Regions from separate parts of the Peribacillus sp. NPDC101480 genome, predicted to be linked through region 2. Evidence: predicted binding sites of a transcription regulator. Region 2 holds the regulator's gene; each other region holds the start of a gene.
The links. Region 2 encodes LexA, which represses DNA repair genes until DNA is damaged. Its sites were predicted from a motif close to CGAACATATGTTCG; they were not measured.

Region 1 (10,843 bases), on a different contig from region 2:
TCATCTCGACGAATTCATCTTCATCCAGCGGGGCTGCATTTTCTTTCTTTTTCAAATTGTGGGCCACATATAGGTGGACCAATTCATCGGCGAAACCTGGCGATGTATAGAAGGATATGATGTGCTCCATTTTTTCACATTCATAACCTGTCTCCTCTTCCAGCTCCCGTTTAGCCGACAGAACCGGTTCTTCGCCTTTTTCCAGCTTTCCTGCAGGAATTTCCACCAAGCTTCTCTCCAGCGCTTTACGGTACTGTTCAACCATGATGATTTTATTTTCTGCCGTGAGAGCTATGATGGCAACCGCTCCCGGATGCTTGATTATTTCACGTTTACCCGTTTTCCCATCAGGAAGCTCTACATCATCCACTTGCAGGCTGATTACCTTTCCTGTGAAGATTTTTTCCGAAGACAGCGTTTTTTCTTCAAATTTTTTCATCCTGACCACTCCTCTGTTCTAATTGCAGCATGATTCCTCATACATTTTACCATAATAGAGATGGAGGGCGATTTAATGAAAGTTTACGTACTGGAAAAAAGCGTTACTTTATCCGGAAAGAGTTGGGAAATCCTTCAAAAACTAAAACAATTGCAAAATCAATATGTCTATATCAATGATTGGATAGCCGACATACACGATCAGGTGCCGCCCACTCCTTTAAAACGGATCAAGTGAATTCTTTGAGTGAAATGGATTTCTCCTTTACAATGAAATGTAAGGGAGTGGATAACATGAAAAAACGCAGACTAGGAAATTCAGACTTGCTAGTTTCTGAAATCGGGCTCGGATGCATGTCATTGGGGACTGTTGAAAATCAGGCATCCGAAATCATACAGGCCGCTTTAGATGAAGGAATCAATTATTTTGATACTGCTGACTTATATGATTTCGGCATGAATGAAGAAATCGTCGGAAAGAATTTAAAATCGGTCCGCGATAAGGTATACATAGCCACCAAGGTCGGAAACCGCTGGAATGAAAACAAAGATTCCTGGAGCTGGGATCCATCTGGCGAATATATTAAAACGGCAGTAAAAGATAGCTTAAAGAGATTGGGAACTGACTATATTGATCTTTATCAGTTACATGGCGGCACCATTTCAGACAATATCGGAGAAACGGTAGAAGCATTTGAAGATTTGAAAAAAGAAGGCTATATCCGATATTATGGAATTTCCTCGATTCGTCCGAATGTGATCAAGGAATTCACGGAAAAGTCTAAGCTTGATTCCGTGATGATGCAGTTTAATCTACTCGACCGCCGCCCAGAAGAGTGGATGTCCCTTTTGGCCAACAAACAGATCAGCATTATTGCCCGTGGCCCCCTTGCCAAAGGGCTGCTCAGTGAAAAAATGCTTGAAAAGGCAAATGAGGATGGATACCTTGACTATAGCTATCACGAACTTAAAGATTTGCTTCCGGAAATAAAGGACAAACTTTCCGATAGGAAGTTGAATGAAACGGCACTTCAATATGTATTGTCCCATCCAAGCGTCGCTACCGTTGTACCAGGAGCAAGCTCAGTACAGCAGCTCCGTGAGAACTGCCAGGCCGCTAACAGTCCTTCACTGTCCAAAACCGAGTTGGATATCTTAAAGCAGTTGACCAAAGCGAACAAATATGAAAGTCACCGGGATTAAAAAGAATGGAACTAAACTAAATGTTTCAAATAAATTAGGCTGCACTATCTCCGTTTAAACAACGTGATAGGCAGCCTTTTTCCGTTCCAACGTTTTTTTCGCCATACTCTCTTATGTACCGCTTTCAAGTTTCCGATCATTCTAATTCCTTTCCAAACCCATTTAACGGTTTTAAACTTTTCATTGGACATCCCAAAATTAATATTGTAAAATTCAGTTGTGCACAATTAAAAAATAAAAATATAAGGGAGAAAAAATGATGACAAAAACATTATTTACAACGTCTGTAACAGTTGATGGCGGAAGAGAAGGAACGGCAATTTCTGCTGACGGCAACTTCACGGTTGATATTGCGATGCCTGGAACACCAAGGGCTAAACAGATGCCTGAAGCATCTAATCCGGAACAGCTTTTTGCAGCTGGATATGCTGCATGTTTTGATAGTGCTTTGCAATCAGTTGGTAAAATTGAACGCGTTCCCTTCGATTCCAAGGTCACCGCAAGCGTCAGCCTATTGATGGGTGAGATGCATCAGTACAGCTTGGCTGTAACTTTGGCTGTGAAGGGATCCGGGGTCGATAAGGCGACATTCGAAACCCTTGTTCATAAAGCACATCAAATGTGTCCTTATTCAAAAGCAATCAACGGCAATGTGGACGTCGCCTTTGAAATAGATTTAGATTAAATCCGACAAAAAGACGCTTGGGGAACCCCAAGCGTCTTTTCTTTGCTAAAATTGCTGTAAAGTTTTCAATAGTTGGAGCAGTGAAGCTTTTAAATCCTCAACCACCTTCTTATCATCACCCGACATAGCCGAAATGCGATCGGGAATGAAGCAGGCCTCTTCCTGTAAACCAAGTCCCTTTTCCGTCAGCTTGATCATGACAGACCGTTCATCTTCAGTCGAACGTTCACGGACAATCAAGCCATTCTGCTCCATTCGTTTCAACATGGGAGTAAGCGTTCCTGAGTCGAGGGCAAGGAGCTCCCCAAGTTTTTTTACTGTAAGTGTATCCTGTTCCCATAATAGAAGCAGGACAAGATATTGAGGATATGTCACTTCAAGTTTATCAAGCAGCGGTTTATATTTCTTCGTCATTTCCCGCGAACTTGCATAAAGCAGGAAACATAATTGGTCTTCCAGTACTTTTTCTATTTTATTTTGCATCATATCACCAGCTAATAGTAGTCCATCCGATATGAAAGCATATCGAACTTATCTTTAATATAATCGTTATACTTTATAAAATAAAGGAATATCAGCAAGGAATGGTCTTCCTGAACAGAAAAAGGGAGCCAGCCCACTTAAAACTTAAACTGCTCCCTGTCCTTCATTTATAGTTCTTCCAGTTCAGATTGCTTTCACCCAATAGTTCTTCAAATGATTTATTCTTCTCCCGCCGCTTTCTTTCTTCTCGTTTCTTTTCTTCTTCCGCTGCCCTTTTTTCTTGTTCAGCCTCATTAAGTTCCTTTTGCTTTTGACGAAGCTGGGACATGATATCTTGATTGATCATATCACCAAGTTTCAATGAAGATGAATCTTTATCTTGGTTTTTGCTTTGAGTTTGATTTCGCGGCTGTTTCTTTTTCATCCTTAAAACCTCCTGGCCCATTTATGAAATTATTATATCACGACTGCCGTTTTCCTCGTCATCGTTTTCAAACAGTGTTTTCCCATTTCCCACATGGTAAAATAAAGAAAATCAACCTAGGAGGACCTTTCATGAAGAAATGGTGGTTTACACTCGCCGGAATCCTATCGTATATCATCGGCGTTGGCATTTATTTTTCCAATCGGATCATGTACATGAAAAAGAAGGAAGATGATTTTATCCAGAATCGTGAAATCATGGCTAAACGCCTGATCCGGGAGGATTTTGATAATCTGCCTAAAACGGAAATTTGGGTATCGTCACCATCCGGATATTCCTTGAAATGCTTGTTTATCGAACCGCATGACACCAATAAGTGGGTGATCATTTCTCATGGTGTGACGGAAAACAAAGTCAATTCGATTAAGTACATGAATATTTTTCTTAAGCGGGGCTTCAACGCAATCATTTATGACCACCGCCGGCATGGGGATTCCGGTGGCAAGACGAGCAGTTACGGACATTATGAAAAATTCGACCTGAAGGCCGTAATCGATGAATTGAAAAGACGTAAAGGTCCCGACCTTCATATTGGCATTCATGGTGAATCCATGGGGGCCGTAACCCTGCTTTTATATGCCGGAATGCTTGAAGATGGTGCTGATTTTTACGTTGCCGACTGTCCATTTTCAAATTTCGAGGATCAAATCAAACACCAGCTCAAGCATGAAGTCCCATTTCCTTCCTGGACCGTGTTTCCGCTTGGGCGTACGTTCATCAAACTCCGTGACGGATATTGGACCAACGAAGTGTCCCCAATCGATTATATAAAAAATATCCGAAACCCGGTGCTCTTCATCCATAGTGAAAATGACAGTTTCATTCCCGCTTCCATGACAGCGGAATTATATGCAGCAAAAGAGGGCCCAAAGCAGCTTTACATCGCTAAAAAAGGGGCCCACGCTCAATCTTATAATGAAAATCCAAAAGAATATGAAGATCAAATCGATCAGTTTCTAAAACTTGTCTGAGAAGAAAAAAGAGGGTATCCAAGATCCCCTCTTTGCTTTTTAGTCAGATTTTATTAAAATAACTCATCCTTGGATTCAAGATTTGATTCGGACTTTTTAATTGAAAGCTGTTCGCTTCCGGAACAAAGTCTATTTTCATGACTTCATCAAGAAAAATCTTTTTTGATTTCTCCACATATAGTGGAATCCCGTTTGTTTCCACTTTTTCGGTACCTTCTTCAGGTTCGTTGACCCACCATAGCGCGGTCACACCGCTTACCACGCAGCCACAGCCATCAGTATCATATTTCAACTGTAAATATCCTTCTTGTCCCTGTACCTTATCGGCCATTTTCTCAGCCGCTGTTTCCGTCCATTCAATATACATGATTGTACGCCTCCCGATGTTTCCCCCATTATAAACGATAAATACGCTTCTGTTAAAGAAACTGCCTTCCTTTGCAAGCTTCAGCCGACACGAAAATCACTTTCTTCATTGACCGTGCTAACAAATGCCGATTCTCATACTCCTCCGTGATACCTTTCATCACGATGCCGTTTTGAAAGGCTGTCCCTTGGGAACAGCCCTTCCGCTCATCATTCCATTATCCTTACATCCGTGATATCGGAAAGCCTGATATAGTGAGCCTGCTGAAACCGATCGACGATATGAAGCTTTTGGGTGAGCTCATTATAATAATGGATCCTGCCGATTAACAGCTGATACCGGTTGCCTTCATAATGAGCAATCGTGACATCCTTTCTTTCCTCCATCGCTTCCCCCATTACCGCATTCATTTCTTCCAGTTGCTGCTCATCCAGGATGCGCTTCGTTTCATAGCCATCCTCCACCACCCAATCCCGAAGCATCTTCACATGCTCCGGCAACATCATCGATGTCCATTTGATACGGCCGCGATCACGTATCATTCTTTTCCCTCCCTTCAAAGTCAACCTTACGCCTTATGACCACCAAGCAGCTTGCTTCGGTAAACGGCTGTACCTGCTTCTGTATACGAAACGGCACGCAATAACGATTTGGCTCCATATTTATGGCGGATTCGATCAACCGTGTAACTCAATTCCCGCTTCTTCCAGCGCGAAGCATCGAATAAAGTCAGCTGCATTTCGTTATCATCCACAATATTCGAGAGCCTGACCTCTATGCTCCGAACCGTTTTTTGCTTATAGTTCTCATGAAAAAGCTCCAGGCAAACTTTATATAGCTCCATCGTAATGTTGGTCGGTTCGCTAATTGAACGCGAACGTTGGAAACCTCCGCCGAACTCATCCTTGCTGTAACCAATGCTTAGGCTCACCGTCCTTCCTGCCTTGCGATGGGTGCGTGCCCTTCTTCCAACTTCTTCGCAAATTTCCAGCATGACCTGCTTTACCTCATGCTCCTCCTTATAATCCCGCAGCAGGATTTGACTTTTACCGAAGCTTACCTGCCCTTCGATGATCGCTGCCCCCATATCGGATAAATCTATTCCCCAAGCATGGTGGTAAAGCTGATTGCCCATAATTCCAAACTTCGCTTCAAGTAATTCAAGATCATAATTGGCAAGCTGTCCAACCGTAAATATTCCCATTCCATGAAGGGTTTTTTCTACGCGCCTGCCGATCCCCCACATTTCACGAAGCGGGGAAATCGGCCAAAGTTTGCTTGGCACATCCTCATACTTCCATTCTGCAATCCCATTATGTTTGGCTTCCAAATCAAGGCAAAGTTTTGCCATAAGCATGTTCGGTCCAATTCCAATGGCACAGGGGAGCTGTAATTCCCGTTCGATTTCATCCTTTATCTTTTCAGCTATCATCCGGGCATCTCCCCATAAAGAAGCGGCACCATCGACTTTCACAAAACTTTCGTCCACACTATATACGTGAATCGCTTCTTTGGGCACATAACGGTTGAACAAGCGGGTGATTTCCGTCGAAACCCTTAAATAGGTCGCCATTTTAGGTTCAACGACGACAATCCTCGGATCATTCGGGATCTCAAACATCCGCGAACCTGTCTTGATGCCAAATTCCTTCTTCATCTTTGGAGAAGCCGCAAGCACAATGCTCCCTGTCCTCTTCAAATCACCAACCACCGCCAGATAACAATCAAGCGGGTCCAGACCAAGCATGACCGCTGAACAGCTTGCATAAAAACTTTTCATATCGATACACATAATTGATTGTTTCGGCATCGTCCCATAATCCATCACTTCTCACCCTAACAAGAATATATGTTCGCTTTTATTATATTCATAACTTTAACCGAATATACGTTCTTATTCAATGGAAGTTTTCATACAAATTTCTACTTTTTAATGTAATTTCCTTGAAAAATATAATAGATACTAAAAATGGTTAAAATACCATATTTAAACTGAATACCCAAATAGTTTTTTTAAAAAGAATCAATTCGTAGCTTGAATAATTTTTAATGGATCCTTATACTTAGTTTTTTTAATTTTTTTCACCCTTTTCAACAGTCTTTCGTCTATTTTAAATTTAGTCTTACTACTCATTTTTTGTAATAAAACTGTAACCAAAATTATGTCTAATTGTCATAATGGTATTGTAGGATAATATTGTTAAGAATATAGAGAGATAGATAGAGAGGAAATGAAAATTATGAAGAAATGGATCGCTTCAGCTGCTGTTGCTTCTGCCATGATGCTAACCCCGCTGCAAGCCTTTGCAAATATTGGAGATCAAACCCTCAGACCCGGAATGACACATAGTGATGTCAAACAACTACAACAACTTTTAAAAACCAAAGGTTATTTCACATATTCAGGTTCACTGACTACATATTACGGCACCTATTCTGTATCAGCAGTAAAAAAATTCCAAAAAGCCAAAGGACTGACTGCCGACGGAATTGCGGGCCGTAACACATTTAATAAGCTTGGTGTTTATAAGGTCAATAATACAAGCTTGATCAGCTATGCAAAAACCTTAATAGGCAAACCCTACAAATGGGGCGGAACAACACCAACTGGATTTGACTGCTCAGGCTTCGTCTATTACGTATTCCAGAAATCACAAGGAATCACCTTACCGCGTACAACATCCTTGCTTTATTCCAATACAGGTTTAAAAGTATCTTCACCATCTAAGGGTGACCTTGTATTCTTTGATACTTCTTCTGGAAGAACAGGGGTATCCCATGTTGGTATCTATATCGGAAATGGTCAATTCATCAGTGCTACTTCTTCTAAAGGAATAACCATCACGGATATGGATAATTCTTATTGGAAACCAAAATATTTAGGTGCGAAAACTTTATAAAATCCCATAAAACAACCGGACAGAATTCATAGTGATTCAGCCCGGTTGTTTTATTTTATATATAATATTTCATCCGTTAAATCCTCAACTGTCACCATGAATGAAGCGTCCAAGTTGGAACGGTTCATCATTTCGATATTATAAACATGCTCTGACGGTAAATGGACGACTTCAAGAACCATGAATCGCTGACTTTCCGCTTTACTGACATGATTGAGGGCAGCAGTGACCGCCCTTTGTTCGGCCAAGCTTTTTACATCCGACAAAACAAGAATCAGTTCCGCTTCCGCTTTCCCAGGAAATGCTTTCTTCACCCCGCCCCGGTGCCATGGTTTCACTTTCATCCCGATTTCCAGGTCGGAATAATCGAGAGCGTTACCATATTGATCTTGAATGGATGTATCAGTGGTCACCTTATAATACGTCCTTTTAATCAAAATCCTTTTATCGTCAAGATCCGTAATGAAACCTTCTTCCCCCTTACCGACGGCATCATCCCTGTTCCAATCAGGGGATTGACAGCTACCCAGAATAAAGGCAACGAATATGGATATATAAAGGTTTACAATCCTCTTCATACAAATCCCTCCTACTAGAAATAGACGGATCCCCCATGAAATAGTTACCAATTCATATGAAAACTTCGGTTATTTCAAAAAAGGGGAATGTCATCGACATTCCCCTTTTGCCTATTATTATATTAGACCATCTTTCGCCTTGTCCGACATCGAAAGTTGCTTACTTTTTAAAAAATGCTTTTTTTCCTAATGTTTCGGTGATTTTTGGAAACATGTTATACCATTTCCCAGCAAAATTCATCCAGCCAGGGAGATTGATTTCCCTCTTATTGGTCAGCATCGCCGCTACGATTTTAGCAGCGACATCTCCAGGCTTAAGCATGAATTTTTCAACATTTTTTAAATATGTACCTGATTCATCGGCAATGTTAAAGAAATTCGTTTCTATGGGGCCAGGATTAACGGTGGTCACAAAAACATGATCTTCCATCAGCTCAAGCCGAAGTGCGTTTGAATAGCCAAGAACCGCGAACTTAGTCGATGAGTACAATGTTGATTTAGGAGTGGCGATTTTACCGGCCTGTGAAGCGATATTGATGATATGCCCCGATTTTCTCTGCTTCATATACGGAAGAACCAGCTTTGTGCAGGCCATCAATCCAATGACGTTGACAGCAAACATTGCTTTCGTTTCATTTAATTCCGTATCCTGCGCTTCTTTAAACGTGCCGAAACCGGCATTGTTGACCAACACATCCACTTCACCTATTTGCGCATGGATGTCATTAAATACATTTGTCACCTGATCAGTGTCTGCCACGTCAAGCTTATAGGCATATGCATCAATTCCATATCGGGTGATCAATTCATTCCTTAGCTGTAGTAATTTATCCATACTTCTGGCCAAGAGGACGAGACGCCCCCCCTGCTTTGCACTTTGAATGGCAACTTCCTTGCCAATCCCTCCGGAAGCTCCAGTAATAACAATGACTTTGCCTTGCAACTTATTCAAAAAAGTGAGCCTCCTTGCGAACATTAAGCGATTGAATACAGAATGACCCCTGATTGAATTTCTGTTTCGACTTCACCCAAGTCTTCTAAATAGTCCAGCTGACCGACCGTTTCCGAAAGTGTCAGGCCCACTTCCTGAAGGTATACTTTCGGAAACAACTGCTGACATACTTCAAAGACCGATAAAGGCTTATCTTGAAGCATGCTTTTCACCTGCATGGCACGGTTATGCTGCCGCTCGAATCTATAGTGAATCAAGTCGGCAACCGCATCTCCATCCACTTCAGATCCATGTCCGGAGTAAACGGTGGATATGGAAAAATCCAATAATTTCTGAAGTGATGCATTATACTGCAGTAACGGACGAGGCCTCATGCCTCCGGGAAGTAAAGGTGGTTCCATTAATGGATTAGGTGAAATCTTGGCAAGCAAATGATCGCCAACGATCATGACCCCGTCACTTTCGCGGTAAAAGGATAAATGGCTTTGCGCATGCCCTGGAGTCTCGATCACTTTCCAGCCTGGAAGACCAGGGAGCTCATCTCCCTCAGCCAAATATCCATTCAGCTTCCGTTCACTAAGGAAACTGATTTCGTCGCGATTGTGGATCAGTTTATTTTTCAGCTCTTCTGCCACTCCGAACTTTGCGGCATAATCAAGGAAAAAACGATTATGGATTTCTAGGAATTCATCACTGATGGTCAGCCAGCGCTGATTGTTTTTGTGTCCATAAACCGGGATCTCTTTTTCAAAGAAATCGAGTCCACCAGCATGATCAGGATGATGATGAGTTAAAATGATTTGTTCGATATCAGTCAGTTTCAGACCCAAATCCCCAAGCCCATTAGTCAAGGCTTCTTTTGATCGTTTTGTTTTCACTCCAGTATCGATTAGCGTTAAAGCATCCCCTTTAACTACATAAACATTCACATCACCCACTGCAAACGGCGTAGGCAAAGTAATTTTTGCAATATCTCCATTCCAATTCGCCATAATCTTTTTCCACCTTAGAAAATTATATTTATATAAAACTTTTTATACACTAAACAGAATTCTAAGTATACTTATCATGTATAATTACCATTTTACATGTATTTTTAATTACTGTCATTATTTTCACATAATTCATGTCTATTTTTTCTCGTCCATGCATATATTATCATTGACAGAGTGCTAATTTATCCTTCATAATCACAAGTAATTAAAGACGGCATGGCTTTGATTAAGGCCAAGTAAATTATTGATGGCGTAAAGAGAGTGAAGCTCGGAATGTGCTGAAAGGCTTCATCGCCCCCTCATTATTGAACCTACCTTATGAGCCTTCAGGTAAACCTGACGTAATTCCCGCGTTAGAGGATTCAAGTGCAGCTTTTCTGTTTATTTATTATGGGAAAGTTGAACAAAGGTGGTACCACGGAAGCTAGACCTTTCGTCCTTTATTGGATGAGGGGTCTTTTTGTTTTTTAAAAAAAGGCCGAAAACTTTAAAAGAAAAAGGAGCGGGAAATATGAAGAAAATCGCATTTATCGGAGCTGGATCGATGGCAGAAGCAATCATTTCGGGGCTGGTGACCCAACAGGTAATTGAACCGGCAAATATTTTTGTAACAAATAAATCAAATGATGATCGGTTCGATTATTTAAAGAACCAATATGGTGTAACTGCCACAAGATCGCTGCAGCTATTAGTACAGGATGCCAACCTTGTCGTGCTGGCGGTGAAACCGAAAGATATTTTAGAAACAATGCAATCAATAAAAGAATATATTCGTGAAGAAATGCTG
Region 2 (10,843 bases):
ATGCCCAATTTATCCATTAAAGGTTTATTCCGTCCGGATTCCCATGCTGATACTGCCGTTGGTGCCACCTTTAATATATTTGCCAAATCTTCTTGTGTCATTTTTCTTTCTTTTCTTAACATTTTAATCCGTTCACCAATGTGCATATTTCTTCACCTCTTACTTGAATATACACCATGAGTGAAGGTGAGTAAACTTAAAGTGCGTGAATTTTGCGAAAAATTGTTGGTAACTATACTTCAAGTGTGATATCATTTTTTTAGATAGGTGGTGACAAGATATGACAAACGTTAAGTTCACACTTAAACAAGCGAGGAAGTATAAAGGTTTAACACAGGAAGAAATGGCTAAAGTGCTGAAGATGGCCAAAAGGACTTACATTGACTATGAGCAATATAAGATTCCTTTGCGAATCGATAAGGCTTATTTGTTTGCTGAATGTGTAGGGTTCTCGATCGACGATATTATTTTTTTTGATCCCCACCTACACTTCAAATGTAGTTAAGGGATCAAGTCTATCAATCATTTATTCACCAAAGTAACCATTCCTGGGGCAAATTTAAGTAATGATCGAAACAGGGTGAAAAAATGGGAAAGGAAAATCAGATAAATAAATTATACAATTGGAAGAGCGAGCATAGCCCTGATATTATTTATCCAGTTCTCATTGTGAAATACGCGTATGGGCGTTTAGGGGAGGGCTTTAAGGAGTTAATAATCCAAATACACGATTGATACTGAGATCCCTATGAATGACATCCAATTGCTGTCAACAATTTACTTAATGTATAGGATGGACTTCAAAACAATATGAATAGGAGCAATTGGAAAGTGGCAAATTCGAAGAATAATATTTGGATGCTCATAAATATAGTCAAGCCCTACATCCGTTGCAGGAGAAGGGCTTATTCTCTTTTTCTTCATGAACATACAGCATTCGATATATGGATTTCCTCTATAAGGATAATTTCATAATTGGAAAATGACTGTATACATAAACGAATTGAAGGCAAACCATCATACTATATCTCCATTTTTTATGAATTCTTCTAGTTTATTTCTCCTATCTTTATGAAGATAGCAGGTAATGGTATGCAAAAGTACAAATATATACTAATGAAGGCTATCAAAGGCATGGAAGGAGGGAGTTGAAAATAGGATGAGTTCGAAAGAATTCCACATGATATTGGAGGAGATAACAATTGAAAAGGAATGTAATCAATTATGTCGTTTTTCTTGTCCTCATTCTAACCATATTAATTATGGCCAAGCCAGACATTTCCTCAGCAGGAAAATTAAAGCCCCCTTCCGAAACTTTCAGTCCAGGGGATTGGTTTCTTGGAAGTATTCCTCCCAATCTTGATACAAAGAAACCACCGATCGTGTTTGTTCAAGGGAAAAACGGCAGTTCAACCAGCTGGTACGGTGAAACGGATTATCATGGTGTCAATGATATGTATACCAAAGCGTATGAAGCAGGCTACCAAACTGTTTTTGTTCAGCTTCATGATTCAGCTGGAAATGGATCAGTGAGCCAATATGCTAATGGAAGGCTTTTAGCTCAAATGCTTGCAGAAATCAGTAACCATTTCGGGGGTGAAAAAGTAAATATTATAGCTCACAGCAAAGGGGGCCCAGATACCCAAGCGGCTCTAGTGCACTATGGAGCACACCAGTATGTTGGAAGGGTGATCACTTTAGCTTCCCCCCATCATGGTTCTCACCTAGCTGATTTGGCTTATAGCTGGTATGCGGGCTGGCTTGGTTCCCTATTAGGTCAAAAAGATGAGGGAACTTATTCTTTACAAGTTGGTAAAATGGCTGAATTTCGTTCGGTCACGGATAACCATGTTAATTCTCGTAAAAACATGTATTTCACTGTGGCAGGCATGAACAGAGGCCCGGTTCTATCAGCCTTATCAATGGGTGGACAATATTTATCTTCATATGGGGAAAATGATGGTCTAGTGAATGTATGGAGTACAAAAATACCCTATGCAACACAATTATTTTCAGATCCCAACTTTGATCACGACAATATACGAGTCGGCTCAGCTGTATTTTCAAGAATTGAACCATATTTAAGAAGCACTTCCACCGCTGGAATCCCTGAATATAATGTCAATTATAAAGAACGGGTTGAAGATGATGTCATTACCACCGCACTCGCTCAAACCGTTCTGGGTGATGTCCTGAAACAAAATGTCTGGATCGAACTAAGCTTCCATGTAAATGAATCAGCCCCAGGCAATATAAACATATATACAGCATCAAATGATGTCGAGGTTGAAATGATTTCTCCATCCAATAAAAAGTATTCACCTTCCTTAATGGTTCATTCAGCCAAAAACGAAACTTCCTTTTTTAATGGTGCAACCGTCCAATCATTCAATAGAAACAACCTTGAAATTGGTGATTGGAAAGTGCGTATGAAGACTAAATCGCCAAAAGACGCCTACCTGTTCACAGCACAATTTAACGAAAAGAATCCCATTACATTAAGTATGGCCGGTAAAGTTAAGCAAAAAGATGCGAAATTTTTAATAAAGAACCCAATAAATGATAAAAAAAGGCCAATAAGCACAACATTTTTGGTTCATCTAATAGATGAAACAGGTAATGAAATTAGTGAAAAAAGCTCAATTAAGGCAATGGATACAGAAAATTTTACTGGCACCCTTCCGGAAGTACCTAGGTCAGGTGTTTATAATGTAACAATAGATGTCAAGGAAAAAAATGTGGATGGTACTGAAAGAACCCGGACAATGATTCGTTCGGTCTATATTGAGAAATAGTGAAATGCATTCTCTTCTTTGAGAGGGTATCAGACTGTAGACAAATTCGAAGTTTGCCTTCAGTCTTTTCTTGAATAATAGATCCAGTTGAATACAGAAATCCGCTCCCTTTCCGCAGATCCTACCAAGCCGCCTCGGCAGGAGTGTAAAAAACATAATAACCCACATTGCATCCAAAAAATCCCTTCTCATAATTGAAAAGGTTTTTTTTGGATGTAATGTGGTGCTAACATGGGTGGTTTGTTTTAGCCAAAGGATTCAGCCAGTTTGTAATTACTAATACAGCGATTAAATTAATGGTGTTCGATGGAAAATAAAGCTAGTAAGGTCATCTAGCAATAAAAAGATTGATGAATTTCAGCTAGACAACAAGAATAGATTTAATCCGTCTTTTTGTAGGATTCTCTATAAGACAAAATACCAGTTTTGAGTGCAGCATAATTGCCTATGCTTGCATAGCCATAAAACCAGCCCATGAAAATTCCTGAAACCAAGTGATGACGATGACTGATGAAAATGGAAATGAACAAGCCAAGACCCAAAGCGATGGTAGGGACGAATTTTGGATGAATATGAAACATGACCTTAATAAGTTGAGTAAGAATCATGATGGTAGGAATGGCTATCACTGCATCCCAGAAGTTTGTATGGACGGTTGGGTAGTCCATGATTTCACCACCTTGAAATGAAGTTTTTAAAAATAGTTTTTGTTTTTCATCAAGGTTTTATACAAAAATAAATAATTACAAATTTAAAATTAACGAACAAGTTTTGAAGATTTTCAGTGTTCAATAGGAAAAGCCGTCAATCCATTTAATTAAATGGATTGACGGCTTTTCCTGTTTGGTAGGGAAATGGATAAATAATACTCGAAGCAGGCCACTCTAGGTAAGAAATCTATAATAAAAACAATTAGCCAAACATCAGAACCTTTTGTATGGGACTTGCTGTAACCTTTTTCATAGATGAGAATACGATAAGAATGAAGATGAACAGTGAAAAATAAAGTAAAACCATTGATGGGAGGTTCTAATGAGCAAGGAAACATTTATTAAGGAAATTGCTCCCTATGCCCAGAAAATTCAACAGGAATTTAAAATATTACCTTCTGTTGTCATTGCACAAGCTTGTTTGGAGAGTGGATATGGGACAAGTTTATTAGCAAGCAAAGGAAAAAATATATTCGGTACAAAAGGTGACTTCAAGGGTGAGTCAGTCATCATTCAGACAATGGAATATGTCAATGGCGTACCCGTTCAAGTATGGAACAAATTCAGAAAATACCCATCTTGGGAAGAAAGTCTTAGAGATCTTGCCAATTTATATGTAAAGGGGACTTCATGGAATAGAAGTCTTTATACGGCTGTCATTGGAGAAAAAGATTACAGAAAAGCACTCAAAGCAATTTTCGATGCTGGGTACGCCTCGGATCCCAACTATATTGAAAAACTGGTGAACCTTATCGAAACAAGCGATTTAACAAAATATGATGCAAGTATAGAAGAGGTTTATCATATTGTCCAAAAAGGGGATACCGTCTCTGCGCTTGCAAAAGCATACGGTTCTACACAAGTGCAGATTCAACAGTGGAACGGCTTGGTAGATCTTAACCTAATTAAAGTGAACCAAAGATTACGAGTGAAGTGAATTTTAACTGGGAGCGGTAGTTAAAGCTCTCTTTTTTATTGTAATCAGATTGTTACCAAAGTACATATTAGGCGATCGTATACTTCCGTTCGTAATTAAGGACGTTTAAATACCCATGAAAACTTGATTCTATTAAAATTCCATATGCATATTGAGAGAATTCGGGACATAGATTAAACAAACAAAAAAAGCGCGGTTAGCGCTTTTAGTGTATTTGTCTATATAAGCCTATTACTTTTCCAAGTATCGAAACATCTCGTAAAATAATTGGTTCCATATTCGAGTTCTCAGGCTGAAGCCTTATGTAATCCGGTTCCTTAAAGAATCGTTTTACAGTGGCTTCATCATCTTCCGTCATGGCCACGACGATATCTCCATTATTGGCATTGCTTTGTTGTTTCACGATGACATAATCCCCATCATGAATTCCTGCTTCGATCATACTTTCACCCATGATTTCCAGCATGAATACATGGTCATCATGTGGAACCATGCTTTCGGGAAGCGGAAAGTATTCTTCTATGTTCTCAATGGCCGTTATCGGCATTCCCGCTGTTACTTTTCCAAGTAACGGCACGTTCACGACATTGACTTTTGGAATATTGTTCGCTTCCTCCAAATTCATTATTTCAATGGCCCTTGGCTTGGTTGGGTCACGTCTAATCAGGCCTTTGCTTTCCAGGCGTGATAAATGCCCGTGTACTGTTGAACTTGAAGCAAGTCCCACTGCTTCACCAATCTCCCGTACGGAAGGTGGATACCCTTTTTGGCGGACCTCTTCTTTAATGAAATCAAGAATATCTTGCTGCCTTTTTGATAGTTTAGTCATATGTGCACCTCTTCCCCAATGTTCTTTGCTACATTATAGCATGGCCCCCAATTCTATACAAACATAAGTTCGAATTTTGTTGTTGACTGAAACAAGCGTTCGTATTATAATTTGACCATAACATACGAACGAACATTCGCTTTGGAGGGATATTTATGAAAAATTTATACAAAAATTATATTTATACGATTCTATTAGCGGGATCAGTATTCATCTTTTCAATTTTATTCTCTTGTACATTGAACAATGATCCAAAAAAGGATTTCCTTTCTATAGAAGTAAGTGAAGGTGATACCCTATGGGGAATCGCTGAAGAATATGAAGAAGCAAATTTGACAAAAAAAGAATTCATTGGTTGGATAGAAGAGCATAATGGTGTCAGGGCGGATACAATTAAACCTGGTCAAGTCATCGTCATACCGGTTAAAGGGGAAGAACTTGTCCAGAATTTGGCCAGTGAGCAGTAAGCAGTGAAGGTAGGGTATTATGAAGGCGGTAATCTATTGTAGGGTCAGCACAGAAAAAGAGTCACAGGAAACATCATTGGCAAGGCAGGAAGATGAGTTAGTCAAATTGGCAGAAAAGATGGATGTTGAAGTTATATCCATAATAAAAGAGCAGGCAAGTGGTTATGAGTTGAATCGGGATGGCATTTTTGACATGCTCGAACTATTTAAAACTAAAGAAGCTGAAGTACTATTAATCCAGGATGAAACAAGGCTGGGAAGAGGGAATGCCAAAATAGCCCTTTTCCATGTCATCCTTAAAGAAAATGTTAAAATTTATACACTCTCACATGACGGGGAGCTTGAGTTATCGGATTCGGATGCCATGGTCATCCAGATAGTCGGTATTGTAGAAGAATACCAAAGGAAACTACATAATCTTAAAATAAAGCGCGGGATGATAAGAGCCGTTGAAAAAGGATACCGTCCTCAAAAAAACCTTCAGAATCAAAGGAATTCCACTGGAAGGGACCGTATGGAAATCCCTATTGAAGAAATTATTAAACTTCGGGCCAATGGATTGACATTCGCAGAAATCGCAGCCACTTTAAGGGGATTTGGATACAATGTTTCAAAGGCTACTGTGAACAGGCGTTTTCTCGAACATCAACTGAATACAAATGAAAGTAAATCTTAGAACTTGTAATTTCGCTTTTTTTTTAATACCATGACAATATCCGGAGATTATGAAGGAGCGAAATTATGTTATCAAAAGAAAAAATAGCCCGTATTAATGAACTTTCTAAAAAGGCAAAGGCTGAAGGTTTGACGGAAGTTGAGGCGAAAGAGCAAACCCAATTGAGAAGTGAGTATTTGGAAACATTCAGAAAGTCCATGTCCGATACGTTGGAGCATGTGAAGGTCGTTGATCCAGAAGGTAATGACGTCACTCCTCAAAAGATAAAAAATATAAAAGAAAAAAGAAACTTACATTAATGCTTGGATCCTTCTGATAAAACATTCCGCTTGAGTATCCTGTTAGCATTTAGGAGTAAAAAGGGAGTGCATGCATGTATGTATTCTCCTATTTAGTTTAATCTAAATAGGGGACTTCTGTTATTATAGAAAATTGTAATATTGAGGCAGTAAATAGTGATTTTAGTTGTGATATTATGCTTGTCACTATAATATAAAGAGGTACATTACAGGAAGGGATGTTTTTACAATATGTTAGATAAATTAGATGCACTTTCTATCAATACGATTCGTACATTATCAATTGATGCAATTGAAAAGGCTAATTCCGGCCATCCAGGTATGCCAATGGGTGCTGCGCCGATGGCGTATAAACTATGGACCGAATATATGAACCATAACCCGAAAAATCCCGATTGGTTTAATAGAGATCGCTTTGTTCTTTCAGCTGGACATGGTTCTATGCTGTTATACAGCCTTCTTCATTTATCGGGCTATGGCTTATCTATCGATGATTTGAAAAGCTTCCGTCAATGGGGCAGTAAAACTCCAGGACATCCTGAATACGGTCATACGGCTGGTGTTGATGCAACAACCGGGCCGCTTGGACAAGGTATCGCAATGGCAGTAGGAATGGCAATGGCTGAACGTCACTTGGCAGAAAGCTATAACCGCGATTCTTATAATGTGGTCGATCACTATACATATGGCATTTGTGGAGATGGAGATTTAATGGAAGGTGTTTCTGCAGAAGCCGCTTCATTAGCTGGACATCTACAACTCGGAAGACTCGTTGTTTTATATGATTCTAATGATATTTCTCTTGACGGCGACTTAAGCCAATCATTTAGTGAAAGCGTAGCAGACCGGTTCAAATCTTATGGATGGCAATATATCCGCGTTGAGGATGGGAATGATCTTCAGGAAATTGCTAAAGCGATTGAAGAAGCGAAAACCGACGATGCACACCCAACATTAATCGAAGTGAAAACGGTTATTGGTTACGGTTCACCAAACCGTTCAGGTAAATCTGCTGTTCACGGCGCTCCGCTTGGTGCAGATGAGCTGAAATTGACAAAAGAAGCATATAAATGGACATTTGAAGAGGACTTCCATGTTCCGGAAGAAGTGTATTCACACTTTAATGAATCTGTTGTTAATGCAGGCGCTCAAAAAGAAGAAGCTTGGAATGAATTGTTCAAAAATTACAAAGAAGCACATCCTGAGTTAGCACAGCAATTGGAGTTGGCCATCAAAGGTGAACTGCCTGCTGATTGGGATCAGGAAATTCCGGTCTATGAAGAAGGTAAAACATTAGCTTCCCGTGCTTCAAGTGGGGAAGTGCTAAATGCTATTGCCAAAAGGGTCCCTAGCTTCATTGGGGGTTCTGCGGATTTAGCCGGATCTAATAATACTGCCATCAAAGGTGAGACTGATCTATTACCTGGTAATTACAGTGGCCGTAATATATGGTTCGGTGTACGTGAATTCGCTATGGGTGCGGCTTTAAATGGAATGGCACTTCATGGTGGATTAAAAGTATACGGAGGAACATTCTTCGTATTCTCTGATTATCTACGTCCTGCCATTAGAATGGCAGCACTAATGGGACTGCCTGTAAACTATGTATTCACTCATGACAGCATTGCTGTAGGAGAAGACGGACCGACTCATGAGCCAATCGAACAATTGGCATCATTGCGTGCAATGCCTAACCTAGGGGTAATCCGTCCAGCTGATGGCAATGAAACGGCAGCAGCCTGGAAAGTGGCTATGGAGTCTACAAATAAACCAACTGCCCTTGTACTGACTCGTCAAGGATTGCCAACAATTAAAGATACTTCCGAAACTGCGTATGAAGGTGTTTCAAAAGGAGCTTACATCATCTCTGCTTCTAAGAAAGAAGTAGCCGATGCATTACTTCTTGCGACTGGTTCCGAAGTGAACTTGGCTGTGGAAGCACAGAAAGCTTTGGCGAACGAAGGAATTGATGTTTCTGTTATCAGCATGCCATCATGGGATCGATTTGAAACTCAATCTAAAGAATATAAACAAAGCGTAATCAATCCGGCAGTGAAAAAACGTCTAGCTATCGAAGTGGCTTCACCGTTTGGTTGGGATCGTTATGCAGGTGATGAGGGTGAAATATTGGCCATCAATCATTTTGGAGCTTCTGCACCAGGCGGAAAGATCATGGAGGAATTCGGTTTTACTGTAGAAAATGTAGTTGCTCGTGTTAAGGAAATGCTTAACTAATAGTAATGGAGAACTGACACCAACTAGTTTGGTGTCAGTTTTTTTATCAAAAACAATCCTGATTTATATTGTGTGCTTCTATTCTAAGGGAAATCTTCCATTCGACAAAAAAAGAAGAAAATTTCTCCAGCAAACAACATATCTTTTTAGTTTGTCAATATATAATGAGAATAAATAAATTTCGTTTAAATGTGTCAGTTAAAGGGGAAAGTTATTAATAGTGGAAAATAGTGGAGAATGTCCTGGTGGTTAGTTATTTTCGTGACCAAAATAGGAAAGCTAGGAGGCATTGGCTGATGAGAACCTATCAAATTTATTTAATCGAAGATGAATTTGCCCATCATTATTATGGAAGAGAAAGGCTATTTTTCAATTTGTTTTTGGAGTATATTCAAGCAAAGGGCAGACTGAAGAGTATTTTGCAAAAACAAATCGAATATGTCACCAAAACAGTCCCGATTATCCAGTTGCAGTTAGCCATTGAACAACGTTTGCAAAAAAAGATGAATTATTGGACTCAAAATGGAAAATACTATTTAGAAAAAACAAACGGATCAAGTAAGGCCGTTTTAATCATTCAGCATGATTCCATTATTCTAAAAGCTGAAGGAGACTATGAAGCGGAGACGGCTTTCTTTGAAAGTATTCGAAAATATGAAGCGAGCTTTCTGGCCATTGATTTTGAACATGAAAAATACGGTTGGTTAAAACCGATAAAAGAAAGAAAATTTGTCTAAATGGGGGACTTTTCAGTAGCGGGTATTGTATAATAACCTTTGGTCTAGTACACTGATGTTAGACAACACGAAGGAGGAAATAGTATGTGGGTTTACATTCTAGTTGGCGTACTGGCATTGATTGCTGGAGTAGTGCTGGGATTTTTCATCGCTCGTAAATACATGATGGATTACTTAAAGAAAAATCCGCCAATTAACGAACAGATGCTGAAAATGATGATGATGCAAATGGGTATGAAACCATCCCAAAAGAAAATTAATCAAATGATGAGCGCCATGAATAAACAACAAACAAAATAAGATAGCAATTATAAGATAAGCAAATCATAACTACCGTGAAGAGTGAATCTTTCATCATAAATTTTTCTTGTTTTTGCTTTATCTTTCGTTACTAATCCGAAACTTCTTTCTCTGGTGGAAACTAAATCAGAGAGAGGGGTTTTTTGTGTTGTAAGGAGATAAGCAAGAGGGCAATCATGGGCTTGAAAGGTTTCATATAGAGGGAATCTAGTTCATGTGACTTTCAAACTACTACACAGGATTCATCAAATTCAGAAACTTACTATAATTCATGTATCGTTTCTGAATTTGAATGCCTGGCCATTCAATTTTCTATATAATACTTACGGTTTTAACACCACTTTAATGCATCCGTCTGTCCTTGTATCGAATACTTGGTAACCATGTTTAGCTTGATCAAATGGTAGTACGTGGGTTACGACATCGCCAGAATCAACTTTTCCTTCAGATATTAGATTATAGAGATATGGAATATAATGGATAACGGGAGCTTGTCCGGTCTTGATATCCACGTTTCTTTGAAATATATCTCCTAGCGGAAAGCCATTATAACGCCCTCCGTAAGCACCAGTTATTTGAATGGTTCCTGCTTTACGGACCGCTTGTGAGGAGATTACAATACCACCCATTGCACCGCCATGAAGCTTCAGCCCCGTTGCAAGATATTCCATGGGAGTCATTTTACCACTCATGCCTGAACAGTCAATTACAATATCGGCTCCGCCTTTAGTTATGTCTTTGAGATAATCCCCTACGTTTTCATATTGTTCGAAATTTACGATTTCGACTTTATTTGTCCTTTTTGCATGTTCCAGACGATAGTTGAGATGATCGACGGCAATGACCCTTTTCGCTCCT
Region 3 (10,843 bases), on a different contig from region 2:
CCAATGTACTTTTCCCTGATCCGGAGACTCCCGTTACGGCTGTAAAGACCCCAAGGGGGAATTTCACATTAACGTTTTTCAAATTGTTTTCCTTGGCACCTTTTATTTCAATGACACGGCCATCATTTTTCCGGCGTTCCAATGGCAATGGAATGAATTTCTTCCCTGCTAAATATTGCCCCGTTAAGGATTTAGGATTATTCATGACCTCTTCCGGAGTTCCAGCGGCCACTATTTCCCCTCCATGCGCTCCTGCTCCAGGACCAACATCGATCAAATAATCCGCAGCAATCATCGTATCTTCATCGTGCTCGACAACAATGAGGGTGTTCCCGATTTCGCGCATATTCTTCAATGTTTCGATCAATCGATCGTTATCCCTCTGATGCAGCCCTATTGAAGGTTCATCCAAAATATATAGGACTCCCGTCAATCGGGAACCGATCTGCGTCGCCAATCTTATACGCTGCGCTTCACCGCCTGATAAAGTTCCCGCTGCCCTGCTCAACGTCAAATATTCCAAACCTACATTAGCCAGGAAACCGAGCCGCTCACGAATTTCACGTAAAATCAATCTCGCAATTGCAGCTTCTTTTTCAGTCAAATCAAGCTCATCGAAAAATACTAACGCATCCTCCACTGATAAAGCTGTCGTTTCACTAATATGGACCCCTTGAATGAGCACGGAAAGACTCTCTTTTTTCAATCGATGACCCTTACAGGTTGGACAGTGATGTTCTGACATGTATTTCTGCATTTGCTCACGAATAAAGTCAGAACTCGTCTCCTTGAAGCGCCTTTCGATGTTTCTTAAAACTCCTTCAAAAGGAATATATCCTTCTTGCACTCTTCCAAAATCATTTTTATAACGGAAATATATCTTATCTTTGCCTGAACCAAGCAAGACCTTATCCATCTTCTCTTCCGGTAAATCCTTAACGGGCACATCCATATCTATCCCATAATGGTTTGCCACCGCTTCAAGGAGCTGAGGGTAATATTGAGAACTAGTCGGCTCCCATGGCGCAATTGCATGTTGACGGAGGCTTAATTCGTTATTCGGGATGACCAGATCACGGTCCACCTCAAGCCTTGCCCCCAAGCCATCACAATCCGGGCAGGCCCCAAACGGGCTATTGAAGGAAAACATTCTAGGCTCTAACTCTTCAATCGAAAATCCGCAGTATGGACAAGCATGATGTTCACTGAACAGCAGTTCTTCCTCACCCATGACGTCAATGATGACTTTACCTTCGCCAAGCTGCAAAGCACTTTCCAATGAATCTGCAAGCCTGGCCATGATACCCTCTTTTATGACGATTCGGTCTATGATGACTTCAATCGAATGTTTTTTATTTTTTTCGAGAGTGATCTCATCGCTGAGGTCATGCATTTCCCCGTTCACACGAATGCGGACATATCCTTGTTTCTTAACTTCCTCCAAAACTTTCGCATGTGTCCCTTTTCTGCCTGAGACTAGCGGTGCCAATACCTGAAGCTTGGTTCGCTCAGGGTAATCAAGAATGCGGTCCACCATTTGCTCTATCGTTTGTGAGGTGATTTCTATATTATGGATGGGACAGGTCGGCCTGCCGACCCGTGCAAATAACAGCCTTAAATAATCATAGATCTCCGTAACAGTCCCTACGGTTGAACGAGGATTTCGACTGGTCGTTTTCTGGTCTATGGAAATGGCTGGTGACAAACCTTCTATCGCATCGACATCCGGTTTATCCACTTGGCCTAAGAATTGACGAGCATAAGCGGAAAGTGATTCCACATAACGTCTTTGCCCTTCTGCATAAATCGTATCAAAAGCCAAGGAAGACTTTCCAGATCCGGATAATCCGGTCAGCACAACAAGTTTGTCTCTCGGTATCGTGATATCAATATTCTTTAAATTGTTGGCCCTGGCGCCTTTTATCACAATTTTATCCATTGCCATGTTTCGTCACCCTTCCGCTTTTAACTCTAGTAATAAATCACGCAGCTCGGCAGCTCGCTCGAAGTCCAGTGCCTTTGCCGCTTCCTTCATTTCTTTTTCCATGCTTGCCATCACTTTTAAACGCTCTTTTTTAGGAAGCTTCGCGAGGCTTGGTGCAAGGTCTTCCTTATACTCTTCGCCTTCTTCGGCAACATGAGTCGCCCTTATGGAGTCGCGGATATCCTTTTGAATGGTTTGAGGCAATATTCCATGCTCTTTATTATAATTTTCCTGGATTTCACGGCGCCGCCTCGTTTCATTGATGGCAAGTTCCATCGAATTCGTGATTCGGTCTGCATACATGATGACGTGGCCGTTCGCATTACGGGCTGCACGGCCCATCGTTTGAATAAGCGAACGTTCCGAGCGAAGGAACCCTTCTTTATCGGCATCCAGAATGGTCACTAACGACACTTCCGGAATATCGAGGCCTTCCCTTAAAAGATTGATTCCAACTAGAACATCATATTTGCCCATTCGAAGTTCCCGGATGATTTCTATCCTTTCCAAGGTCTTCACTTCCGAATGAAGATATTGGACCTTGATGCCGATTTCCTTTAAATAATCAGTTAAATCCTCAGACATCTTTTTCGTCAAGGTCGTTATGAGCACACGCTCGTTCTTTTTGACGCGCTCCTGTATTTCACCGATCAAGTCATCTATTTGCCCTTCAATCGGCCGCACTTCCACCGTCGGATCCAGCAATCCGGTAGGACGGATGATCTGCTGAACCATTTCCGGGGTATGTTCGAGTTCATATGGTCCCGGAGTTGCCGAAACGAATATGGATTGATGGACCTTTTTTTCAAATTCCTCAAATCTTAGCGGGCGGTTATCTTTCGCAGACGGCAGACGGAAGCCGTGATCGACGAGCACTTGCTTACGCGCCTGATCTCCATTGAACATTCCGCGGATTTGCGAGAGGGTTACGTGTGATTCATCCACGACCAATAGGAAATCCTCTGGAAAGTAATCTATTAAAGTGTATGGTGTCGCACCTGCGGGACGAAGCGTCAAATGGCGGGAATAGTTCTCGATCCCTGAACAAAAGCCCATTTCACGCATCATTTCCAGATCATAACGGGTCCGCTGCTCCAAGCGCTGCGCTTCAAGGAGTTTTTCATCTTCCCTTAATTCCTTCAATCGTTCTTCCAGTTCCGTTTCGATATTTTGAATGGCTACCCGCATTTTCTCTTCGCGGGTTACGAAGTGGGAAGCCGGGAAAATGGCGATATGATCCCGTTCACCGGTAATTTCGCCAGTCAGGGCATCGACTTCACGAATACGGTCAATCTCATCCCCGAAGAACTCGACCCGTACGCAATGTTCATCACGTGAGGCCGGGAAAATTTCGACCACGTCGCCGCGAACGCGGAAGGTCCCCCGTTGGAAAGCAATATCATTACGTTCATATTGAATATCCACGAGTCTGTGCAGCAAGGCATTCCGGTCTATCTCCATGCCTGTTCGGAGGGAAACGACCATCTCCCGGTACTCTTCAGGAGAACCGAGTCCATATATGCACGAAACACTGGCAATGATGATGACATCTTTCCTTTCGAACAAAGACGAGGTTGCCGAGTGACGCAGTTTATCGATTTCATCATTGATGCTTGCATCTTTCTCGATGAATGTATCCGTGGATGGAACATAAGCCTCCGGCTGGTAGTAATCATAATAGCTAACGAAGTACTCAACGGCATTATTAGGGAAGAACTCTTTGAACTCACTATAAAGCTGCCCTGCCAACGTTTTATTGTGGGCAATGACAAGAGTCGGTTTATTGATTCTTTGAATCACATTGGAAACGGTGAACGTTTTCCCTGTCCCGGTTGCCCCCAATAACGTCTGCATTTCCTTGCCTTCCTTAATCCCTTCGACCAGCATTTCAATTGCTGCCGGCTGATCTCCTTGAGGAGAGTATTTTGAGACTAACTCAAACTTATCCTTCACCAAGCATAGCCTCCTATTGAAATATTTTTATATGAAAACGGGACATAACTATATCCCTTCTATTTATTCCGGTTTGATAAAGCATATATACACATTCTACCACAATAGCCTTAAAACAAACCAGCAATAAGCGAACATCCATTCTATTTTTGTTTTATGGACTTCATGATGTGTTGAGGGGAATGACAAGTTTGGGTACAAAAAAAGCACCTTTTGTGTCAGGCGCTCTTGGATGTACGTTTCATCATTCTTTTTGATAACCAAAATCCCACTGTTAGGGATAAGGCATCGACGATGATCAATAAGTTTGTATGCGTATAACCTTTATATGCGGAAGCTGTAATCAAGGCAACAGTTAAAACAAGGCCCACGACATTGTTATAGGTGACCCTTGAAAATAGCATGACGAGTAGACAAGGAAGGAAAAGGGCAGAAAGAAATTTAATCATTTTTTCATCTCCTTTATAAGAGAAAAATAGAGTAGTTTCAGTTTAAATGATTATCAAGTTTTTTGCCAATCAATTTCCCACTTGATTTTCAAGGCATCATCAGAAGAATCTTCCACACTTCCATCAATTATGCCCATTAAAAAAAGAGGCAAACCCCTTTATAGGGAAGTTTGCCTCTTTTTTAGTCCCATCAATATGGATCCGCTTCATGTCCTTTACTAACGGCATCCTCAGGGTTATCCGTCCCGCCCAGTGGTTTTGAAGATTCCGTATGTTCAGAAGCCGAGGCCAGTCCCTCTTTCAATCTGCGGCCATACTCTTCATCGGCCTCTTCGGCAAGTGCTATCATTTTTTCCTGAATGCGCTTGTCGGCAGGAGCCAATGCCGCCACTAAATTGGAAATTAAATCGTCCTTTTCCCAATCCTCGAATTCACGGAATGTTTCCCCGGCCTGTTTCGTATTATTTTGACGATCGATTGTCTCACGAACAAGTTTCCCTTCCACCATAGGTGTATGCTCCTTGCCCGTCTGCTTGGCTTCTTTCAAGCCGCCGACAGTTGATGGTTCGTAGTTGATGTGGGGGCTTTGGCTGCCTCTGCCAACTTCATATTGCATCTGTCCGCCAGTCTGATTCGTGGCTGTTCGTTTTTTCGGAGCATTGATCGGCAATTGCAGATAATTCGCGCCAACACGGTGACGCTGTGTATCGGAATAAGAGAATGTACGTCCCTGTAACATCTTGTCATCAGAAAAGTCCAGTCCATCCACTAGGACACCTGTGCCGAATGCAGCCTGTTCGACTTCAGTGAAATAGTCTTCAGGGTTTTTATTCAATACCATCGTACCGACATGCAGCCAAGGGAACTCATCTTTCGGCCAGATCTTCGTATCATCCAACGGATCGAAATCCAACTCAGGATGATCATCATCACTCATGATCTGTACGTTGAGATCCCATTCAGGATAGTCACCGCGTTCGATCGCTTCATAAAGATCCTGTGTGGCATGATTGAAATTCGTAGCTTGAATTTCATTGGCCTCTTGCTGTGTCAGGTTCTTGATCCCTTGTTTCGGTTCCCAATGATACTTGACAAGCACTGCTTTCCCTTCCTCATTCACCCATTTATAAGTATTGACCCCTGATCCTTGCATCATGCGATAGTTAGCTGGAATGCCCCATGGGGAAAACACAAAGGTAACCATATGGAATGTTTCAGGCGAACTCGAGCAAAAATCGAAAATCCTCCTGCCGTCCTGAATATTCGTGACCGGATCCGGTTTGAAGGCATGAATCAAATCCGGGAATTTCATGGCATCACGGATAAAGAAAATTTTCAGGTTATTGCCTACAAGATCCCAGTTTCCGTCTTCCGTATAAAATTTAACGGCAAATCCCCTTGGGTCACGTAACGTTTCCGGGGACGTCCCTCCATGAATAACAGATGAAAATCTCACGAATACCGGGGTTTTTTTACCTTCTTCCTGAAAAACCTTCGCTCTCGTATATTTTGAAATCGGCTCGTCCCCCGCTTTACCGGTCGGAACGAAATAACCATGCGCACCTGCACCGCGGGCATGCACAACCCGTTCAGGGATACGCTCCCTATCGAAGTGGCTGATCTTTTCCAGGAAATCATAGTTCTCAAGTGTACTAGGTCCTCTGTTCCCTACAGTTCTAATACTCTGGTTATTCGTTACCGGGTGCCCTTGCCTGTTCGTTAATGTTTCTTTCGATTCATCATTTGTTTTTTTTGATTTATCAGACAAAAAAATCCCTCCCTTGTTAATAAAAGCCATAATACTACTATACTTTCCCCTATCTCCTATATTTAACTCTTCAATCTTCAAAATTTAATTGAAATTAGTAAATAAGTACTTTTCCCCTATATATCGATGAGCAGATTTTCATGCCATTAACGACTTGAAGCATTTAGCAGTTGGAGTGAGCATACCCATTTTTGTATATGTCAACAGCACACCATTATAATGAACTAAGGATAAAAAATTCAAAAAGCGGGGTGCCTTCATTGGACGAATCAATATTAGGAAAACTTGGCAGGATGATGACAGGAAAAATCAGTCGTTGGGTTGTCATTGCTGTATGGATAATTGCAGCAATCGGATTAACCATCACATTGCCTGCCGTTAATGATCGAACAGCAAATAATGCCGCCGACTTGCCTGAAGACTCACCTTCCGTCGTGGCTGATGAACTTATTAAAGAAGAGTTTCCAAATTCCTCTGGAATACCTGCCCTGCTTACATGGCATCGGGAAGGTGGACTGACAGAGGCCGACTTGGCCGAAATCCAGTACCTTTCCAAGGAATTGACAGGTAACCCTTTGATACAGCAATCTTTTTTACCGCCGCTTCATGAAATTCCGTTGCGTGCTCTTCAAGGCTCGGTTTCAGAAGATGGAACGACTTTCGTACAGCCGCTTTTCTTTAAAGAAAAGACCGAGACTGAAATTCTTGAAAAAAATCTTGAGAGCATTAATGAAATAGTTTCGGAACGCATTGGATCTGACCCATTCAAGGTCCCTACAGATTCAGATGAATTATCACTTCGAGTGACAGGCCCTGTAGGGATATCCGTCGATGCAACAGGATTATTTTCAGGTGCTGATTTCAAATTGCTATTAGCTACCGTAATACTTGTACTTGTCGTATTATTACTCATTTACCGTTCCCCGCTTTTAGCCATCATCCCTTTAATCGGAGTAGGATTCGCCTATATTGTCACAAGCCCGATCCTTGGATTCATGGCAGATCATGGTTGGATTACAGTCGATTCACAGGCCATTTCGATCATGACCGTATTATTATTCGGTGCCGGAACGGATTATTGTCTATTTTTAATTTCTCACTACAGAAGTGAATTAAGAAATCATGAAAGCAAACGGAAAGCCATGATCTCCGCATTTAAAGATTCATCAGGCGCCATTGCGATGAGCGGCCTTACGATCGTCATCTCGCTGCTAACATTGCTTGTAGCGAAATACGGAGCCTACCACCGTTTCGCTGTACCATTCAGCTTGTCGATTTTAATCATGATGCTGGCAGCTTTAACACTTGTACCGGCATTGCTTTCTGTATTCGGAAGGGCTTCCTTCTTCCCAATCGTTCCTCGTACCCCAGAAATGGAAGAAGCACGGGCCAAGAAAAAGGGAAAAGCCGTCAAAAAGCATAAAGAAGGCCGCATCGGAAACTGGATTGGACATATCGTCACAACCAAGCCATGGACCGTCATTCTTACATGCCTGATCATCTTCAGTGTTTTAGCAGGATATTCTTCACAAATAAAATATTCATATGATATTCTCTCTTCCTTCCCTGAAGATATGAACTCCCGCGAAGGCTATTCTGTCATTTCCGACTCGTACTCACCGGGCGAACTGGCACCAGCCACAGTGGTTGTCGAAACGAATGGTGAAGATATTGATTTAGCGCCGACATTAGAAGGGATGAATATTGTTGAAAGTGTGGCTGATCCAGTCACAAGTAAATCCAATGAAGATCTGCAATCCTATGAGGTCAAATTCAACACCAACCCATATGATATCGAGGCAATTGATTCCATTCCGGAAATCCGCACAATTGCGGAGAAAGAATTGAAGGCCGCCAATATATCTTCCGTCGAAGATAAGGTTTGGATTGGCGGGCAAACTGCGACGCAATTCGATAAAAGGGATACCGTAAAGGCAGATGAATTCATGATCATCCCGATCATCATCGTCCTGATTTCCTTACTCCTTTTAGCCTACTTGCGATCTGTGACAGCCATGGTGTATTTAATGGGGACAGTGATTCTCTCATTCTTTGCTGCTATGGGCTTAGGTTGGATAATCCTGCACTATTTCATGGGTGTCGATGCCATAGAGGGGACGATTCCACTTTATTCTTTCGTATTCCTTGTTGCACTTGGAGAAGACTATAACATTTTCATGGTTTCAAGCATTTGGCGTAAGAAAGAAACGATGCCAATCAAGCAGGCCATCAGAAAAGGCGTTGCCGAAACTAGCGGTGTCATCACTTCCGCCGGAATAATCTTGGCAGCCACTTTTTCCGTTCTAGCCACACTTCCGATTCAAGTATTGGTTCAATTCGGGCTCATTACTGCTCTTGGTGTGTTAATGGACACATTCATTGTGCGCCCGTTCCTTGTTCCTGCGATTACCGCCCTGCTTGGCCGCCATGCCTTTTGGCCAAGTAAAGTGACCGATCAAGAAGAGAAAGATCATGCCAATTAATTAAGGTAGTCAGCTTTACTTTTCTTCATAATGAAAAACCCTGTGCCTCATAAATGCACAGGGTTTTTCATGTTTTCAAAATAAAGGAAAACTTTCAGTTGACACTATTGCTTCCACCTCTTATAATTACATTAAGTTAAGATATCTCAAATTAAAGATATATAAATTCAAGATTAATAATTAGGAGGAATTATCATGACCAATACAAAATGGACAGTCGACCCGACTCACAGTGCTATTGAATTTTCCGTAAAACATATGATGATCGCTAAAGTAAAAGGAAGTTTTAATAAGTTCGAAGCAAACATTCTTGCAAACCCATTGGATCTAACAACTGCAGAGATCGATTTTACCGTTGATGTGGCCAGTATTGACACACGCAATGCAGACCGGGATAATCACTTGCGTTCCGCTGACTTCTTTGATGTAGAAAAAAACCCTACATTAACATTCAAATCAACAAAAATTGTGAAAACGGATGAAGATGAATACGATGTAACTGGAAATGTGACTCTTAATGGAATCACACAAGAAGAAACTTTCAGCATCACCTTCGAAGGCCAAGGAAAAGATCCATGGGGAAATGAAAAAGCAGGCTTTAGCGGAAAAGGTAAAGTCAAACGCAGTGATTATGGTTTAACCTATAACGCAGCTTTAGAAACAGGCGGCGTACTGATCGGCGATCAAATCACGCTTACCATCGAAATCGAAGTTGCAAAAGAAGCTTAATTAATAAAGAAGCAGCCATCCTAGGGATGGCTGCTTCTTTATTAATTTACCGGTGTTACGAATTCCTCGTTTTATAAAGTAAATAAATGAAGTATGGTGCCCCGATGCTCGCTGTGAAGACACCAGCCGGTATTTCCAAAGGTGAGAATAGGGTCCGTCCAATCAAATCCGCCACCATAACCAGGATGCCGCCAAGCAAAGCTGAAGTGGGCAGTAACACTCCAAAACTAGAACCAACAAGCCTTCTGGCCATGTGTGGGGCCATTAATCCAACAAAGCCTATTCCTCCAGCAAAAGCTGTGGAACCGCCAATCAAGGCGGTACTGATCATCAATAATGTAAACCGTTGTTTTTGGACATGTCCCCCAAGACCCGTTGCAAGGTCATCGCCAAGCTCCTGTAAATTAATATTTCTGGCATACAGGAAGGCGATTAATAGGAATAGAATCGTCCATGGTGCCAGAACAGCGATATTATTCCAGGTGGAGTTAGACACTGACCCCGTGATCCAAAGGTTGGCCTGGCTCGCTTGATAGACTGGACCAAGAATCATCATCATCGTTGTGAGTGCCTTCATTAAGGCCATCACCCCAATTCCGATCAACACAAGCCTGATCGGGGGAACTCCATTTTTCCAGGCTAATGAATAAACAAGTAATGCCACGACTGTCGCCCCAATGAACGCAGCTAACGGCAGCCAATTGATGCTCACCGTTAATGAATGATTCTTATCACTAAAAATGGCCAAGAATCCAACGACCGCCACTGTCGCTCCTCCCGTTATCCCCAAGATATCAGGCGAAGCAAGTGGATTCCGAATCATCCCTTGAAGGATTCCGCCAGCAACAGCAAGGCCCATCCCCACCAACAGGGCAACAATTATTCTAGGCAGCCGGAAAGATTGGATGATAAGCCGATCGCTCTCCGTTCCCCCTCCGAAAAGGACCTGGAGGACACTTAGCGGATTTATATTCATTTCACCCACGCCAGTACTGATCACAAACACTAGTGAAGTGACTACAAATAATATGAAAATCACGATCATAGCTTTTTTATCCATCAAGAATGATATTTTTTCATTAAACAAACGAAAGCTCTTATATGACTTCATCGACCGCTGAACCCCTTTCTAGCTATATAAATAAAGAATGGGGTCCCTATTATGGCTGTCATGACTCCGACCGGAACTTCTCGAGGCATCAGGATATACCTGGATATGACATCGGCCGCAATCAAAAGCACCGCCCCGAAAAGTCCAGAGAAGGGAATCAGCCAGCGATGATCGATGCCTACTATAAAACGGGTAAGATGTGGAACGACGATTCCTATAAAGCCAATCGGACCCGCAACCGCCACTGATCCGCCAGCGAGAAGGATGATTGCCAGCCCCAGAACCAGCTTAAGGAAAACTATATTCAATCCAAGACCTTTTGCAACATCCTCACCCATGGACAACACATTCATTTTACCGGACATG

Region 1: a site for LexA is predicted at 6,474-6,487, ahead of ACQKMF_RS05460 (DNA polymerase thumb domain-containing protein). Genes of this name have one in related genera too.
Region 3: a site for LexA is predicted at 4,069-4,082, ahead of uvrB (excinuclease ABC subunit UvrB). Genes of this name have one in related genera too.

What each region holds. Positions count from the first base shown of each region.
Region 1 covers NZ_JBNNSB010000001.1:1,090,142-1,100,984, reverse strand. Annotated here, with positions in the region: gene ACQKMF_RS05505 (NUDIX hydrolase) at 1-439, opposite strand, end outside; gene mciZ (Z-ring formation inhibitor MciZ) at 515-676, shown strand; gene ACQKMF_RS05495 (aldo/keto reductase) at 733-1,641, shown strand; gene ACQKMF_RS05490 (Ohr family peroxiredoxin) at 1,901-2,326, shown strand; gene ACQKMF_RS05485 (MarR family winged helix-turn-helix transcriptional regulator) at 2,372-2,809, opposite strand; gene ACQKMF_RS05480 (YqkE family protein) at 2,973-3,233, opposite strand; gene ACQKMF_RS05475 (alpha/beta hydrolase) at 3,365-4,264, shown strand; gene ACQKMF_RS05470 (iron-sulfur cluster biosynthesis family protein) at 4,308-4,631, opposite strand; gene ACQKMF_RS05465 (YolD-like family protein) at 4,841-5,173, opposite strand; gene ACQKMF_RS05460 (DNA polymerase thumb domain-containing protein) at 5,200-6,459, opposite strand; gene ACQKMF_RS05455 (C40 family peptidase) at 6,872-7,531, shown strand; gene ACQKMF_RS05450 (hypothetical protein) at 7,582-8,109, opposite strand; gene ACQKMF_RS05445 (SDR family NAD(P)-dependent oxidoreductase) at 8,270-9,085, opposite strand; gene ACQKMF_RS05440 (MBL fold metallo-hydrolase) at 9,085-10,053, opposite strand; gene proC (pyrroline-5-carboxylate reductase) at 10,568-10,843, shown strand, end outside.
Region 2 covers NZ_JBNNSB010000002.1:572,521-583,363, reverse strand. Annotated here, with positions in the region: gene ACQKMF_RS10320 (LexA family protein) at 1-146, opposite strand, end outside; gene ACQKMF_RS10315 (helix-turn-helix transcriptional regulator) at 281-505, shown strand; gene ACQKMF_RS10310 (esterase/lipase family protein) at 1,263-2,795, shown strand; gene ACQKMF_RS10305 (hypothetical protein) at 3,176-3,463, opposite strand; gene ACQKMF_RS10300 (glucosaminidase domain-containing protein) at 3,828-4,442, shown strand; gene lexA (transcriptional repressor LexA) at 4,648-5,271, opposite strand; gene yneA (cell division suppressor protein YneA) at 5,427-5,738, shown strand; gene ACQKMF_RS10285 (YneB family resolvase-like protein) at 5,758-6,414, shown strand; gene ACQKMF_RS10280 (DUF896 domain-containing protein) at 6,480-6,713, shown strand; gene tkt (transketolase) at 6,945-8,948, shown strand; gene sirA (sporulation inhibitor of replication protein SirA) at 9,245-9,685, shown strand; gene ACQKMF_RS10265 (YneF family protein) at 9,770-9,985, shown strand; partial or broken gene ACQKMF_RS10260 (zinc-binding dehydrogenase) at 10,309-10,843, opposite strand, start outside.
Region 3 covers NZ_JBNNSB010000003.1:331,117-341,959, reverse strand. Annotated here, with positions in the region: gene uvrA (excinuclease ABC subunit UvrA) at 1-1,945, opposite strand, end outside; gene uvrB (excinuclease ABC subunit UvrB) at 1,952-3,937, opposite strand; gene ACQKMF_RS12875 (CsbA family protein) at 4,156-4,386, opposite strand; gene ACQKMF_RS12870 (catalase) at 4,577-6,154, opposite strand; gene ACQKMF_RS12865 (MMPL family transporter) at 6,415-8,637, shown strand; gene ACQKMF_RS12860 (YceI family protein) at 8,833-9,366, shown strand; gene ACQKMF_RS12855 (FecCD family ABC transporter permease) at 9,422-10,477, opposite strand; gene ACQKMF_RS12850 (FecCD family ABC transporter permease) at 10,474-10,843, opposite strand, start outside.